DNA from 3 places in the Bradyrhizobium sp. 17 genome. Region 2 is predicted to be linked to each of the others. Evidence: predicted binding sites of a transcription regulator. Region 2 holds the regulator's gene; each other region holds the start of a gene.
What was found. The regulator PhoB, encoded in region 2, activates phosphate uptake and scavenging genes when phosphate is short. The targets are predictions, from matches to a motif close to TGTCATNNANCTGTCAT.

Region 1 (5,630 bases), on a different contig from region 2:
CCAAGGCGCGTCGGACGGTTAAGGGGCCATAGCTCAGCTGGGAGAGCGCTTGCATGGCATGCAAGAGGTCGGCGGTTCGATCCCGCCTGGCTCCACCACGCTTCGCCCTTCGGGCTACGCGTGGCGCAGCCGCGCGGAGCTCGAAGGGCGAAGCGTGGTGTCCGGCGAAGCCCGAAGGGCGAAGACGGACTGGTGAGACTCCCACGCAGCGGCTGCCCGGGCGATAATCGTCAATGTGGTACGTCTACATCCTCCGCAGCATCGAATTTCCCGAGCAGGAATACGTTGGGGCTACGGAAGATCTGAAGCGCCGGTTTCCAGAGCACAATGCTGGCAAATCCACCCACACTGCCAAGTTCAAGCCTTGGAAGCTGATCTGGTACTGCGCCTTCCCTGACAAGCACAAAGCGCTCGCTTTTGAAGCCTACCTGAAGTCTCACTCCGGCCGAGCCTTCACAAAGAAGCGGCTGTCCTAAGAGCGCACCTCTAACCCTACTCCCCGATCACCGCATTCAACCGATCGCGCAACGCCACAATCTCGTCCTTCATCGCGACAAGCTCCGAGACCGAGCAGTCCGATGCCGCCAGAATCGATTGCGGCACGGCCCGCGCCTTGTCCTTCAAGGCCTGGCCCTGCGGCGTCAACGCGATCAGCACCTGACGCTCGTCCTCGCTCGAGCGCGTGCGCTTGACGAGGTGGGCCGCCTCGAGCCGCTTGAGCAGCGGTGTCAGCGTGCCCGAATCCAGGTGCAGCTTTTCGCCGATGCTCTTGACCGGCACGTCGTCGCGCTCCCACAGCACCAGCATCACCAGATATTGCGGATAGGTCAGGCCGAGCCGGTCCAGCAGCGGCTTGTAGACGCGGTTGAACGCATGCGCGGCGGAATAGACCGCGAAGCAGATCTGGTTGTCGAGGCGCAGCGGCGCGTCCGCTGCCGAATGTTTCCGGGGCATCGAGAATCTCACAGGACTTGCTCCATTCTGGGGCCGGCCGTCGCTACATTCAATTGCGAACAATTAAATGTGAGACGCTATAATTTCAATTGCGCGCAATCTAATTGCCTGCGATAAAGATGGCGCCCCCACCCCGAAAACACAGGGAGACAAAAATGTCAGTGAACGTCCTCTACAAGACCAGCGCAAAGGCCACCGGCGGCCGCGACGGCCATGCCGCGACCCTCGACGGCGCGCTCGACGTCAAGCTCACCACGCCGAAGGAGCTCGGCGGCGGAGGCGGCGCCGGCAACAATCCCGAGCAGCTGTTTGCTGCGGGCTATGCCGCCTGCTTCATCGGCGCGATGAAGTTCGTGTCCTCGCAGGGCGGCCCCAAGGTTCCGGCCGACGCCTCCGTGACCTCGACCGTCGGCATCGGCCCGCGCGCGGCCGGCGGCTTCGGTCTCGACATCGACCTTGCCGTCTCGCTGCCGGGCCTCGCCCGCGCGGAAGCCGAGGCGCTGGTCGAGAAGGCGCACCAGGTGTGCCCGTATTCCAACGCGACGCGCGGCAATGTCGACGTCCGTCTGACGGTCGTCTGATCGGTTAGCTGAAGCGGCTGGCCCGAGATACCCCTCGGGCCGGCCGCCTCCCTTGATTTGCCATCCCGCGGGATTGCGGCGAGCGGCCTGCATGACGCCCTACGCGCGAAGCCATTGCCGGCTCGGACGAACCTCGTTAGGCCTGTGATCAATACCGACACAGGGGACGCGAAGGCATGACTGAAGCCGCCAGTTCTGGAGCTGCCATGGGTGCAATGAGCGGCCTGCGCGTCATCGATCTGACGCGCGTGCTCGGCGGCCCCTATTGCACCCAGATCCTCGCCGACCATGGCGCCGACGTGATCAAGGTCGAGCCGCCCGCAGGCGACGAGGTACGCGACTGGGGCCCTCCCTTCCACGAGGAAGACGCGGCCTATTTCATCGGCATCAACCGCAACAAGCGCTCGATCGGCCTCGACCTCGCCTCCGAGGGCGGCCGGACCGTGCTGCTCAAGATGCTGGAGAGCGCCGACGTCCTGATCGAGAACTTCAAGCCGGGCACGCTGGAGAAATGGGGCATCGGCAACGAGGTGTTACGCGAGAAATTTCCGCGCCTCGTGCATTGCCGGATCTGCGGCTTCGGCGCCGACGGCCCGCGCGGCGGCAATCCCGGCTATGACGCCATCATCCAGGCCATGACCGGCATGATCGCGGCGACCGGCTCGCCCGAGAGCGGACCGATGCGGATCGGCGTGCCGCTGGTCGACATCGGCACCGGCCTCTATGCGGCGATCGGCATCTTGATGGCGCTGTCGGAGCGGCAGCGCTCGGGCCAGGGCCAGTTCCTGGAGACCACGCTGTACGAGACCGGTCTCGCCATCATGCATCCGCACACCGCGAATTATTTCATGCATGGCAAGCCGCCGTCGCTCACCGGCAACGAGCATCCCAACCTCGTGCCCTATGCGATCTTCCCGACCAAGACCGACGACATCTTCATCGGCGTCGGCAATGACGGCACCTTCCGCAAGCTCGCCAAGGAGATCGGCAAGCCCGAGCTCGGCACCGATCCGCGCTTTGCGCGCAACAAGGATCGCATCGGCAATCGCGAGGCGCTGCGGGCCGAGCTTGCCGCCGTGTTCAGCCAGCACGAGGCCGAGCCGCTGTGCAATCGCCTGCTCGCCGCGGGCCTGCCCGCCGGCCCCGTGCAGAAGATCGACCAGGCATTGACCAACCCGCACACGATCGCGCGCGGCGATATTATCGAGAAGGATTGGTACAAGGGCGTGGCGTCGCCGATCCGGCTCGACCGCAGCAAGCCGAGCCTGCGGCGCCTGCCGCCGAAATTCAGCGAGCACGCCGCCGAGGTCCTGGGCGAATTCGGCTACTCCAGGTCCGAGATCGACGCGATGGTCGAGCAGGGCACTGTCTGCGGCCCCGAGCGCAAGCGCTAGCGCCCTCGCCTTCCACATCCCACGGCAATGCCGCAGTGCGGTGCGGGCGCTCTGTGCACCGCGAACGGAGGACGCTGCGCGCGCGGCATTCGCCTATTTGACGGCTTCCCTTTTCCAGCGCTTGCCGCTTTCGTTTCGGCCGCTTACACAGTCATGTGAACGTCATATGGCGCTGCTAGCGCAAGCGATCATTTTTGACGGCCCAAGGGAGGTTTACTTGATGGCTCTTCGACATTTTGGAGCGGCTGCCGCTATTGCACTCACGGTTGGACTATCGGCCTCGCCGGCCTTGGCCGTGACCGAAATCCAGTGGTGGCACGCGATGACCGGCGCCAACAACGACGTCATCGTCAAGCTCGCCACCGACTTCAACGCGTCGCAGAGCGACTACAAGGTGATCCCGACCTACAAGGGCAACTATCCCGATACGATGAACGCCGGCATCGCGGCGTTCCGCGCCGGCAACGCCCCGCACATCATGCAGGTGTTCGAAGTCGGCACCGCGACCATGATGGCCGCGACCGGCGCCGTGAAGCCCGTCTACAAGCTGATGGCCGACGCCGGCGAGAAGTTCGACCCCAAGATCTACCTGCCCGCCATCACCGGTTATTATTCGACGTCGAAGGGCGAGATGCTGTCCTTCCCTTTCAACTCGTCCTCGACCGTGATGTGGGTGAACCTCGACGAGCTGAAGAAGGCGAACGTAGAGATCCCGAAGACCTGGCCCGAAACGTTCGAGGCCGCCAAGAAGCTGAAGGCTGCCGGTCATGACACCTGCGGCTTCTCGGGCTCCTGGATCACCTGGGTCAATCTCGAGCAGCTCTCGGCGTGGCACAACGTGCCGCTCGCCAGCAAGGCCAACGGCCTCGACGGCTTCGACACCGTGCTCGAGTTCAACGGACCGCTTCAGGTCAAGCATCTCGAAACCCTGGTCGAGCTGCAGAAGACCAAGACCTATGACTACGCCGGCCGCACCAACACCGGCGAAGGCCGCTTCACTTCGGGCGAGTGCCCGATCTACCTGACCTCGTCGGCCTTCTTCGGCAACGTCAAGGCGCAGGCCAAGTTCAACTTCACCGCCGTGCCGATGCCGTATTATCCCGACGTCAAGGGCGCACCGCAGAACTCGATCATCGGCGGCGCTTCGCTGTGGGTGATGGGCGGCAAGTCGGCCGAGGAATACAAGGGCGTCGCGAAATTCCTGACCTTCCTCTCCGACACCGATCGCCAGGTCTACATCCACAAGGCCTCCGGCTACCTGCCGATCACCAAGGCGGCCTACGCCAAGGCGAAGGAAGAAGGCTTCTACAAGGATCAGCCCTATCTCGAGACCCCGCTGCTCGAGCTGACCAACAAGGAGCCGACCGAGAATTCGCGCGGTCTGCGCCTCGGCAACATGGTGCAGCTGCGTGACGTCTGGTCGGAAGAGATTGAGCAAGCGCTGGCCGGCAAGAAGAGCGCCAAGCAGGCGCTCGATGCCGCCGTCGAGCGCGGCAACACGATGCTGCGGCAGTTCGAAAAGACCGCCGTCAAGTGAGGCAATGAGCGGCAGGCCGCGACCCGGCCTGCCGCTCTGCTGGCATCATGCAAAAGCAAGCCATCTTCCAGTCAAGACTGTTACCGTACGCGCTGGTTGCGCCGCAGCTCGCGATCGTCCTGATTTTCTTCTATTGGCCGGCCCTGCAGGCGGTGATCCAGTCCTTCCTGCTCCAGGATGCGTTCGGTCTGTCGACCACCTTTGTCTGGTTCGAGAATTACGTCGAGCTGTTCAAGGACGCAGCCTATTTCGAGGCGATCGTCCGGACCTTCTTGTTCTCGTTCGCCATCGCCGTCTCGTCGCTGTCCTTTGCGCTGCTGCTCGCCGTGATGGCGGACAAGCCGCTGCGTGGCTCGATGCTCTACCGCACGCTCCTGATCTGGCCCTATGCGGTGGCACCGCCCGTGGTCGGCGTGCTCTGGATCTTCATGCTGCATCCCTCGCTCGGCGTGCTCTCGCGCTATCTGCGCAATATGGGCGTCGACTGGAATCCGCTGCTCGACGGCGACCAGGCCGCGGCGCTGATCATCCTCGCCGCCGCGTGGAAGCAGATCTCCTATAATTTCCTGTTCTTCCTCGCCGGCCTGCAAGCGATCCCAAAGAGCGTGTTCGAGGCCGCCGCGATCGACGGCGCCCGTCCGATGCGGCGGTTCTGGACCGTGACCTTCCCGTTGCTGTCGCCGACCATCTTCTTCCTGCTGGTGGTCAACATCGTCTACGCCTTCTTCGACACGTTCGGCATCATCGACACGATGACCCGCGGCGGCCCCGGAACGTCGACGGTCACGCTGGTCTACAAGGTCTATTCCGACGGCCTGCTCGGCGGCAATCTCGGCAGCTCGGCGGCGCAGTCGGTGATCCTGATGGTCATGGTCATCGTGCTCACCGGAATCCAGTTCCGGTTCGTCGAACGCAAGGTGACCTACTGATGGTCGAGGAAGAGGGCTTCCGGCGCAACATCGCCCACATCATCCTCTGGATCGGGATCGCGGTCGTCGCCTTCCCCGTCTACATCGCGTTCGTCGCCTCGACCCAGGACAACGCGCTGATCGCCAACGGGCAAATGTCGCTGCTGCCGGGCGGCCATTTCTTCGAGGTCTACTACCAGACCATTTTCGTCGGCACGAGCGGATCGACCCGCGAGCCCGTCGGCAACATGATGCT
Region 2 (5,630 bases):
CGTATGACCGCGCCAAGGCCTTGAGCGCGTTCAAGCTCGGCGACGTTACCTTCTACTGGATTACGCGGCTCTCCGCGATCTCGGTGCTTCTGATCCTCGGCGGCATCATCATTTCGCTGATCGTCGGCGCTTTCCCGGCGATGAAAGAATACGGCGTCTCCTTCCTGTGGACGCAGCGCTGGGCGCCCTCCGCAGATCCGCCGGTGCTCGGCGCGCTCGGGCCGATGTACGGCACGCTCGTCACCTCCTTCATCGCGATGCTGATCGCCATTCCCGTGGGTCTCGGCATTGCGATCTTCCTCACCGAGCTCTGCCCGCAATGGCTGCGCCGCCCGATCGGCATGGCAATCGAGCTGCTCGCCGGTATTCCCTCGATCATCTACGGCATGTGGGGCTTCTTCGTGTTGGGTCCGTTCCTGGCCAACACGTTCCAGCCCTTCATGATCAAGATCTTCGACGGCGTTCCCGTGCTGGGCGCGATCTTCGCAGGTCCCCCGTCCTATCTCAGCCTGTTCAATGCCGCGCTGATCCTTGCCATCATGGTGCTGCCCTTCATCACCTCGATCTCGGTCGACGTGTTCAAGACGGTGCCTCCGGTCCTGAAGGAAGCCGCCTACGGCGTCGGCTGCACCACATGGGAAGTCGTCCGCAGCGTGGTGATCCCCTACACCCGGGTCGGCGTCATCGGCGGCATCATGCTGGCGCTGGGCCGCGCGCTCGGCGAGACCATGGCGGTGACCTTCATCATCGGCAACTCGTTCCGGATCTCGTCATCGATCTTTGCGCCGGGCACCACGATCTCGGCGGCGATCGCATCCGAGTTCGCCGAGAGCGACGGCCTGCACCAATCCGGCCTGATCCTGCTCGGCCTCCTGCTGTTCGTTCTGACCTTCTTCGTGCTCGCAGCGGCGCGGCTGATGCTGATGCGGCTGGAAAAGAAGGCGGGGAATTAGCGCCATGAATCCGATCTATTCACGCCGACGCCGCAAGGACATCGTCGTCCGCGGGCTCTGCATCGCCGCAACCGCCTTCGGCGTCACCTGGCTCGCGCTGATCCTGATCACGCTGCTCTACAACGGGCTGGCGGGACTCAATGTCCAGCTGTTCACCGAGAACACGCCGCCACCGGGATCGAACGAGGGCGGTCTGCTCAACGCCATCGTCGGCTCGCTGATCATGACCGTGATCGGCGTCGGCATCGGCGCGCCGCTCGGTATGTTCGCCGGCACCTATCTCGCCGAATACGGCCGCAATGACCGGCTGACCTCGGTGATCCGCTTCATCAACGACATCCTGCTCTCGGCGCCCTCGATCATCATCGGCCTGTTCATCTACGGCGCCGTGGTGGTGCCGATGCGCGGCTTCTCGGCGATCGCAGGCTCGCTCGCCCTCGCGGTCATCGTGATCCCGGTGGTGCTGCGCACGACCGAGGACATGCTGCTGCTGGTGCCGAACGCGTTGCGCGAGGCGGCCTCGGCGCTCGGCCTGCCGCGTTCGCTGGTGATCAAGCGGATCGCTTATCGTGCTGCCCGATCGGGTCTCATCACCGGCGTGCTGCTCGCGACCGCTCGCGTCGCCGGTGAAACCGCGCCGCTGCTGTTCACCGCGCTATCGAACCAGTTCTTCAGCCTCGGCCTGAACAAGACGATGGCGAACCTGCCTGTGACCATCAACAACTTCGTGCAGAGCCCCTATGCCTATTGGAAGCAGTTGGCCTGGAGCGGGGCGCTGCTCATCACCCTGACCGTTCTTGCCCTTAATATTTTCGCGCGCATCCTTGGCGCCGAGAGGACCGCAAAATGAGTGATCTTTCCGTGTCGATGAGCGCGTCCGGTGGACTGCCGCACGCGGCGGTGCTGCCCGAGGCGCCCCCCAAGGTGACCGTGCGTAACCTGGACTTCTATTACGGCGAGCACCATGCGCTGAAGAACATCAACCTGACGCTCGGCGCCAACCGCGTTACGGCGTTCATCGGTCCGTCGGGCTGCGGCAAGTCGACCCTGCTGCGCATCTTCAACCGGATGTACGACCTCTATCCCGGCCAGCGCGCCACCGGTCAGCTCATGCTCGATCAGACCAACATTCTCGACCCCAGGCTGGACCTCAATTTGCTGCGCGCCCGCGTCGGCATGGTGTTCCAGAAGCCGACGCCGTTCCCGATGACGATCTACGAGAACATCGCGTTCGGCATCCGTCTCTATGAGAAGATCTCGAAGTCCGAGATGGACGGCCGCGTCGAGAAGGCGCTGCGCGGCGGCGCGCTGTGGAACGAGGTCAAGGACAAGCTCAACGCCTCCGGCCTGTCGCTCTCCGGCGGCCAGCAGCAGCGCCTCTGCATCGCCCGCACCGTCGCGGTGCGGCCCGAGGTGATCCTGTTCGACGAACCCTGTTCGGCGCTCGACCCGATCTCGACCGCCAAGGTCGAGGAGCTGATCCAGGAGCTGTCCGAGGATTACACGATCGCTATCGTCACCCACAACATGCAACAGGCGGCGCGCGTCTCCGACAAGACCGCCTTCATGTATCTCGGCGAGCTGATAGAGTTCGACGACACCAGCAAGATCTTCACGTCGCCGTCAGATCGGCGCACGCAGGATTACATCACCGGCCGGTTCGGCTAGGAGACGCGACATGGGTTCTGAACATACCGCAAAGGCTTTCGACACCGACCTCCAGGAACTCACTCGCCTGGTCGCCGAGATGGGCGGCATCGCCGAGCGCATGATCGTCGAGTCCGTCGACGCGCTGATCCGCCGCGACGTCCCGCTCGGCCAGCGCGTCGTCGCCATCGACACCGAGCTCGACGCGCTGCAGAAGCGCATCGAGGAGCGTGCGGTGCTCACCATCGCCCGCCGCCAGCCGATGGCGGTCGATCTGCGCGAGATCGTCGGCGCCATGCGCGTCGCGACCGATCTCGAGCGCATCGGCGACCTCGCCAAGAACATGGGCAAGCGCGTCGCGGCGCTGGAGACGGACTTCCATCCGCTCAAGCTGTTCCGCGGCCTCGAGCACATGACCGACCTCGTGCAGCAGCAGGTCAAGTCGGTGCTGGACGCCTATGCCGCGCATGATTTGCCGGCGGCGATGGCGGTGTGGAAGGGCGACGAGGAAGTCGACGCCATCTGCACCTCGCTGTTCCGCGAACTCCTCACCTACATGATGGAGGATCCGCGCAATATCTCGTTCTGCATCCATCTGATGTTCTGCGCCAAGAACATCGAGCGGATCGGCGACCACGCCACCAATATCGCCGAGACCGTGTTCTACATGATCGAGGGCCAGGCGATCACCGACAAGCGGCCGAAGGGCGACATGACGACCTTTGCCAACACGGTACCGAACACCTGAAGACTTAAGGAGCGACGACCCGATGGGCGCACGCATTATGGTGGTTGAGGACGAGGAAGCCCTGACCGAGCTTCTCCGCTACAACCTCGAAGGCGACGGCTATGACGTCGAGACGGTGATGCGCGGCGACGACGCCGACACCCGCCTCAAGGAGCACATCCCCGATCTGATCGTGCTCGACTGGATGCTGCCGGGCCTGTCAGGCATCGAATTGTGCCGGCGGCTTCGCACCCGTCCCGAGACCAAGCAGCTCCCGATCATCATGCTCACCGCGCGCGGCGAGGAGAGCGAGCGGGTGCGGGGTCTTGCGACCGGCGCCGACGATTACATCGTCAAGCCGTTCTCGGTGCCGGAGCTGCTGGCGCGCGTGAAAGGCCTGCTGCGGCGCGCGAGCCCGGAGCGCCTCGCCACCGTCCTTGCTTTTGGCGACATCGAGCTCGACCGTGACAAGCGCCGCGTGGCGCGCTCGGGCCGGCCGATCGATCTCGGTCCGACCGAATATCGCCTGCTGGAGTTCTTCCTGGAGCATCCGGGACGGGTGTTCTCGCGCGAGCAGCTGCTCGACAGCGTCTGGGGCCGCGACATCTATATCGACGAGCGCACCGTCGACGTGCATATCGGCCGCCTGCGCAAGCTGCTCAATCTCGGCCGCGAGCAGGACCCGATCCGCACCGTCCGCGGCGCCGGCTACGCGCTGGATGATCGCTTCGCGAAGGCGGAGCAGGTGTAGGGTTGCAGGCTTGTTTGTTGGCGAGCTGTCCCTGCATTCTCAGCCGTCGTCCCGGACAAGCGAGCGAAGCGAGCGCTGATCCGGGACCCATAACCACCGAACGTGGTTTGGCGAAGACTCGGAGTGACCCCTTCCGCACGATTATTGCGTGCTCGGAGTATGGGTCCCGGCCCCCCGTGCGCAATTGCGCACTAGGCCGGGACGACACTGAAATTGTTGAACTGTCTTCGCGTGACGACTAACGGGGACCCGGCTTTACCGGTGCGCGGCGCCGATCCGACGCGGGCTGGTACGCAACGCGCGAGTGCTGGGCGCAATAGGGCAGTCCGGACAGCGCCCTTCCACCGCAGAAGAAGAAGTCCGGGCTCGAGGGATCGCCGACCGGCCAGTGGCAGGTCGCCTCGTTCAATTCCAGCAGCGACAGCCGCTGGCTCATCGGCACCACGTTGTCGTAGGTGACCGGATCCGGCTCAGCCTCGACCTCGAAGGCCTGCGCCAGCGCGGTGTTGCCGCGCGAGATCGGGCGGCTCACCCGCATCATGTGCTGCGCGGGGCGCGCCTTGCGCGGCCGCGGCGCTGCCGATGATGGGCTCTTGGCGCGGCCCGAAAGGCCGAGCCTGTGCACTTTGCCGATCACGGCATTGCGGGTCACATTGCCGAGCTCCGCCGCGATCTGGCTGGCCGAAAGTCCGGCCTCCCAGAGCTTTTTCAGCTGCTCGACGCGATCATCGGACCAGGTCAAAACCGTCATTGCACCCTTTCCCTCGCTGCGCGCCAGCCATCCTGGGGCCTCGCAGCGAATGCCTAAGCCTTCAAAAACCCGTGCCGCCAGAATCCCTTAAGGCTCGCCGGGCGCGTCTTGAACGCCCGAACGTTTACGCCGGTACATAAGGACTTAAAGATCAGAACCACTGCACGAGATGTCGTATCTGACAATCCAAACGCTACAATATGGCGTGACTCCCGCGCAAGAGTCCGCCGACTCGCTTCCACATGTTCCGTGGCCAAATCCCGCAAAATCGGCACCGCAAGACTACGGATTCAGCGTTTCGCGAGGCTTTCCGGGCGGCATTGACACCCGTTTCACCAGGCCTAAGATAGTCGCACGTGCCGCCCTCAAGAGGCGGCACGTTTCGTTTTCCGGGCCGGTCGATGGTGCGTTGCGCAATGCACGCTCACTCCGTCCGCAACATTCAAGTGACCATCATGACTAACAGCGCAGCGCCGCATTTGCTCCCCGTTTTCGCCAGGTCCGACCTTGGTTTCGAGCGTGGCGAAGGCTGCTGGCTGATCGCGACCAATGGCGAGCGCTATCTCGATTTCACCTCCGGGGTGGCGGTGAATGCGCTCGGCCATGCCCATCCGGCGCTGGTCGCGGCGTTGCAGGAGCAGGCCACCAAGCTCTGGCACATGTCGAATCTGTTCCAGAGCCCGGACGGCGAAAAGCTCGCCGCGCGCCTGTGCAATGAAAGTTTCGCGGATTTCGTGTTCTTCTGCAATTCCGGCGCCGAAGCGCTGGAATGCGTGATCAAGGTCGTGCGCCGTTATCACG
Region 3 (5,630 bases), on a different contig from region 2:
CGGCGCGGCGCTGCTCGGCTGGATCGCGGGCGAAGTGATCGCGACCGATCCCGGCATCGCGCCGAGGCTGCATGCGCTGTTCGACGGTCCGTTCGGCGCTTCGCTCGACAACATGCTCGGCGCCTTGCGCATCCCGCCGCAATTCGCCCATGGCGGCGGAGGCGGCGAATATCTCTGCGCAGCTCTCGGCGTCGTTGTCGTGCTGGTCGTCGGCTCCATCTGGCGCCGCCGCAGCATGAGCGCGGCCGCGCTGGAGTCCTCCGAACGCCACGTCAAGGCCTCGGCGGAGTAGATCTATCTTTTGAGCATGATCTCTTGGGAAAAGCGCTAGCGTCGGACGATCGAGCCGGCGCGGTTGATCAGGCGGGCGAGCGCGCGGAAGCGGCTGCCGACTCGATCCGCGACGAGATCGCCGAGGCGGTGCTCGAACACCAGCAACAGCTTGCGGCCCATGCTGCGGAAATGCGTCGCGGGCAAGACGCCCGGACGCGCCGCCGAGATCAGATGTGCGACGCGGAAGGCCGCGCCCAGCAGGCGGGCGCGTTCGAGCTGCGCCGGCGTCAGCAGCTCCTGCATGGCGACCGGCGGCTGGTTCTCCTCGCTGAGGCCCGCATAGCGATAGAACACGGACAACCCGACGAAGGCGCGCTCGGTGTGGGTGATCGCGCCGAAATTACCGTTGACGACGAGGCTCAGCGTCTGCTCGCCGCGATGGTCGGGATGCACGCGCCACCCGATGTCGGACAGCAGGCACGCGGCGTGGCGCAGGCGGCGGTCTTCTTCGGTCTCGCGCAGCTTCACCACGCGCGCGAGGCGGTCGGTCCAGGCGATCAGCTCGCGGGCGTGCTTTGCCGAACGCGACAGCAGCTGGTTCAGCTCCTCGGCCGCGCAGATCAGTCCGTCCTTGTTGCGCTCGGACTCCGGCAGCTTCTCGTGCAGCAGGCCCTCGCGCACGCCGAAGGTCGAGAACACGATGGTCTTCGGCTTCGCCACCCGGATGATGTGCTCGAGCACCAGCGCCGCATAGGTGAGGAGCGGACGCCGGGCATCGGCGACGATCTCGATGTCGGCGAGCATGCCGGCGGCCGCAAGCCGGCGGAGACGACGCGAGAAATCGAGCGCCTCGGCCGCCGAAATCGAATAGCCGTGCATCACCTGCAGCGGATAGCCGCTCTGGATGATGTGGATGCGCGCAAGCGCGCGCCAGGTGCCGCCGACCGCGTAGAAGCTGCGGCTGCTCCCCGCCTTGAGCTGCGGCACCCCATCGAGCGCTTCGCGCACGATGCGGTCGGCGCGTTTCAGGGATTTATGCGCGAGGTCCTGCAGCGCGAGGCCGCCGAGCGGCAGCGTCACGCCGCTGCGCACGGTGTTTTTGCGCACGTCGATCAGTTCGAGCGAGCCGCCGCCGAGGTCGCCGACGATGCCGTCAGGATGATGGATGCCGGAGATCACGCCAAGCGCCGACAGCCGCGCCTCGCGCGGGCCCGACAGGATCTCGATCTTCACCGCGCAGATGCGCTCGGCTTTCGCGATGAAGTCGGCGCCGTTGGAGGCATCACGGCAGGCGGCGGTCGCAATCGCAAACACCCGCCCGACCTGCATGACCCGGCACAGCGCATGGAAGCGCTTGAGCGAGGTCAGCGCCTTGTCGACGGCGTCGGGCGCAAGCAGTCCCGTGCTCTGCACTTCGCGCCCGAGGCCGCACAGCGTCTTCTCGTTGAAGATGGGAATGAGGCTCCGCGTCAGTCCCTCGTAGACGACGAGACGGACCGAGTTGGAGCCGATGTCGATGACCGCGACGCTCGAGCCGCGCTTGCGCGGCCGCTTCACGTCGACGATCCCGGATCAGGATTGATGACGTTCATTACGGCGCGTGAGGCGGCGCGGCGAGGATTCCTTGAGCGACTTACCACGGCCAGACAGACTCGGATTTGTCATGAAGTAGTTGTGGACGTTGAAAGGCTCCTCGCCCTTCGCGGTCTTCATACGCGTTGAGGACCCGTCCGGCAACAATTGCCAGCTCTGTTCATTGTCCTTGAGATTCGCGACCATGATCTGTTCGAGAACCTGCTGATGCACCGTGGGATTCTGCAGCGGACACAGCACCTCGACGCGGCGGTCGAGGTTGCGCGGCATCATGTCGGCTGAGGAGATATACACAGCCGCTTTCGCGCTCGGCAGGCCCTGGCCCATGCCGAAGCAGTAAATTCGGCCGTGTTCGAGGAATCGTCCGATGATCGACTTGACGCGGATGTTCTCCGACAAGCCGGGAATGCCGGGACGCAGGCAGCAGATACCGCGCACCACGAGTTCGACCTGCACGCCGGCCTGTGAGGCCTCGTAGAGCGCGTCGATGATGTCGGGGTCGACCAGCGCGTTCATTTTCATCCAGATCGCAGCAGGCCGGCCGTGCCGCGCATGCGCGGTCTCGCCCTGGATGTGCTCGATGATGCGCTTGCGCAGGGTCAGCGGAGACACCGCCATCTTTTCCAGATCGCTCGGCGCAGCGTAGCCGGTGATGAAGTTGAACACGCGCGCGGCGTCGCGGCCGATGGTCGGCTCCGAGGTGAAGTAGGAGAGGTCGGTGTAGATGCGCGCGGTCACCGGGTGGTAATTGCCGGTGCCGGTGTGGACGTAGGTCGTGAGGCTGCCGCCCTCGCGCCGCACCACCATCGAGAGTTTCGCGTGGGTCTTCAGTTCGAGGAAGCCGTAGACGACCTGCACGCCGGCGCGTTCGAGGTCGCGCGCCCAGCGGATGTTGGCCTCCTCGTCGAAGCGGGCCTTCAGCTCGATCAGCGCGGTGACGGATTTGCCGGCTTCGGCGGCTTCCACGAGCGCGCGCACGATCGGCGAGTTGCTGGAGGTGCGGTAGAGCGTCTGCTTGATGGCGACGACGTCGGGGTCGCGCGTCGCCTGCTGGAGAAACTGCACCACGACGTCGAAGGATTCGTAGGGGTGATGGACGACGAGGTCCTTCTGCCGGATCGCAGCGAAGATGTCGCCGCCTTGCTCGCGCACGCGCTCGGGATGGCGCGGCACGTAAGGGGTGAATTCGAGATCGGGCCGGTCAAGGCGGGTGAGCTGCGAGAGCTCGTTCATGGCGAGCACGCCATCGACCAGGAACACCTCGTCGTCGGCGGTCGACAGCGCGTGCTGCACGAAACTGCGCAGCTGCTCCGGCATCTTGGCGTCGATCTCGAGTCGGATCACCGAACCGCGGCGGCGGCGCTTCAGCGCGGTCTCGAACAGGCGGACGAGATCCTCGGCCTCTTCCTCGATTTCGAGTTCGGAGTCGCGGAGGACGCGGAAGGCGCCCTGGCCGTGAAGATTGTAGCCGGGGAACAGGCGGTTGATGAACAGCGCGGTGGCCTGCTCCAGCGAGATCAGCCGGACGACCTTGCCGTCAGCCGGCAGACGGATGAAGCGGTCGATCTTGCCGGGCATGCGGATCAGCGCGTTCATCTGCTTGCCGTCGGCGGCGCGCGTGAGCTGGAGCGCGATGGTGAAGCCGAGGCTCGGAATGAACGGGAAGGGGTGGGCCGGGTCGATCGCGAGCGGCGTCAGCAGCGGGAACACGTTGCTGAGGAAGTAGTCCTCGACCCAGGTTCGTTCCGCCTTGGTGACCTCCTTGCCCTCGACCAGCACGATACCCTCGTCGGCGAGCGTGCCGCGCAGGTCGCGCCAGATTGCCTGCTGGTCGGAGGCAAGCTGCGAGACGGTCCGGTTGATGAGCGCGAGCTGCTCGGACGGGGTCAGACCGTCGGGGCTGCGCTCAGCAATACCCTCGCGCACCTGGGCCTTGATGCCGGCGACGCGGACCATGAAGAACTCGTCGAGGTTATTCGCTGAAATCGACAGGAATCGCACCCTCTCCAGCATGGGGTGGCTGGGATTGACCGATTCCTCCAGGACGCGGCGGTTGAAGTGCAGCCAGGAAAGCTCGCGATTGATGAACCGCTCGGGGCTCGATGCGATCGCCGGCGGGCCTTCGGCTTCCGGGGCTTTTTCTTTAACTTCAACAGCTTGCGCAGAATCCATCAGAAGTCGGTCCATCCAGTTCGCCCCAATTTGCGACTTACGCGCAAAACCCGCGGGAGCATGTGTTAGAGCGATGACGTTTCGATGACATTGATGTTCCGCCGCCCGGCCGCGTCAACCCGCCTTGGTCAGACATCCCGGAGCAGCTCGGCCGCCAGGGCCCGGGTGACGGGGCGGCCGAGGCGCAAGGCCTCGCTGTCCAGCAGGTCCACAGCCCGTCGGGCGGCGGCCGAGGACCGCTCCAGGCGAGTGGCGAGGTAGCTGACCACGCTCTCGTCCACCGCGAGCTGGCGGTCGGCGCAGAACTTGACGATCAGGCCGCGGAAGAGCTGGTCGTCGGGCGGCAGCAGCGAGACAACGGGGACGGCGCGGAGCCGCGAGCGCAGGTCGGCGAGCTCGATCTCGAGAGACGCGGGCACCTCGCGTCCGGTGAAGAGGACGTAGGCGCCGTCCTCGCGGGCCAGATTCATCAGATGGAACAGGGCGCGCTCGTCGAATTCCCTGGCTTTGGGATCCTCGACCACCAGCGCGCCGGTGGCGAGCGCAGCCGGGACGGCCTCGGCGGTCAGCCCATTGGCCGTGGTCGAGCGGGCGCCTGAAGCCTCGGCCCAGATCGCGGCGAGATGGCTCTTGCCGCTTCCTTCCGGGCCGGCCAGCCACATGATTCGGTTCGGCCATTCCGGCCAGGCGTCGATGAGGGCAAGACCGGCGGCGTTGACGGGGCCTTCGAGGAAATTGTCCCGGCTCAGGCTCTCCGCATGCGGAAGCGAAAACGCCAACTGTCGGGGATGAACGCGGCCTGGCACGCTTGCTTTGCTCCGTGCCGGCGTGCCGGCTTCGTTTGACGAGATGCGACCTAATCGAGCGGGAGTTGGCCTTTTACGGGGCCGCTCCCAACTCACTTGGCCTCGATCGTGCTCATGTGCCGCAACCATTCGACAAGATAGAGCGACACGGAGGAGAGCGTGAAGACCGTGACGAGGCCCATCAGGATTATATCATAAGGACCGGGTTTGAAGCCGAAGGCGAGGGCGGCCAGCACCAGCGCCGCGAACGCCACCTGGGCCACAGTGTTGAGCTTGGATACCTTTGAGGGCTTCATCTCCACAGGTCGGTCGAACAGCCACGATATGATCACGGCGGCGACGATCATGATGTCGCGCGAGACCACCAGGATGACGATCCAGCGCGGAATCGCGCCCCAGATGCCGAGCGCCATGTAGATCGAGACCAGCAGCGCCTTGTCGGCGAGCGGGTCGAGCAAGGCGCCGAGCTCGCTCGTCATGTTGAAGCGCTTGGCAAGGAAGCCGTCGACCGCGTCGCTGATACCGGCGATCAGGAATACGGCGAACGCCACCTCCATTTGGCTCGACACGATGGCCCAGACGATGATCGGGACCAGCATGATGCGGCCCAAAGTAATGATGTTCGGTATACTCACACGGCGCTTCCCGGCACCCGGCCTGACCTCGAATTCGGCCCTTTGGAGGCTGAACCGGTTGATATCTCTACATAGTATACGGCGGCGCGCCATGCGAGCCATTGCGCGTCCCCGGAATTCGACGTAACCAGCCGCAAACCCACTGGAAATC

Region 1: the regulator PhoB is predicted to act here: its motif matches at 3,079-3,095, upstream of ugpB (sn-glycerol-3-phosphate ABC transporter substrate-binding protein UgpB).
Region 3: the regulator PhoB is predicted to act here: its motif matches at 4,112-4,128, upstream of IVB13_RS38125 (RNA degradosome polyphosphate kinase).

Annotation. Positions count from the first base shown of each region.
Region 1 is NZ_JADPJQ010000066.1:29,270-34,899, reverse strand. Features, by position in the region: tRNA gene IVB13_RS11390 (tRNA-Ala) at 23-98, shown strand; gene IVB13_RS11385 (GIY-YIG nuclease family protein) at 234-476, shown strand; gene IVB13_RS11380 (MarR family transcriptional regulator) at 493-954, opposite strand; gene IVB13_RS11375 (organic hydroperoxide resistance protein) at 1,110-1,535, shown strand; gene IVB13_RS11370 (CaiB/BaiF CoA-transferase family protein) at 1,712-2,929, shown strand; gene ugpB (sn-glycerol-3-phosphate ABC transporter substrate-binding protein UgpB) at 3,150-4,466, shown strand; gene ugpA (sn-glycerol-3-phosphate ABC transporter permease UgpA) at 4,514-5,395, shown strand; gene ugpE (sn-glycerol-3-phosphate ABC transporter permease UgpE) at 5,395-5,630, shown strand, end outside.
Region 2 is NZ_JADPJQ010000113.1:172,310-177,939, reverse strand. Features, by position in the region: gene pstC (phosphate ABC transporter permease subunit PstC) at 1-953, shown strand, start outside; gene pstA (phosphate ABC transporter permease PstA) at 958-1,803, shown strand; gene pstB (phosphate ABC transporter ATP-binding protein PstB) at 1,800-2,621, shown strand; gene phoU (phosphate signaling complex protein PhoU) at 2,632-3,348, shown strand; gene phoB (phosphate regulon transcriptional regulator PhoB) at 3,371-4,078, shown strand; gene IVB13_RS23490 (GcrA family cell cycle regulator) at 4,317-4,829, opposite strand; gene IVB13_RS23485 (aspartate aminotransferase family protein) at 5,285-5,630, shown strand, end outside.
Region 3 is NZ_JADPJQ010000130.1:394,301-399,930, forward strand. Features, by position in the region: gene IVB13_RS38115 (TerC family protein) at 1-292, shown strand, start outside; gene ppx (exopolyphosphatase) at 328-1,830, opposite strand; gene IVB13_RS38125 (RNA degradosome polyphosphate kinase) at 1,846-4,038, opposite strand; gene IVB13_RS38130 (DnaA/Hda family protein) at 4,167-4,844, opposite strand; gene IVB13_RS38135 (CDP-alcohol phosphatidyltransferase family protein) at 4,937-5,479, opposite strand.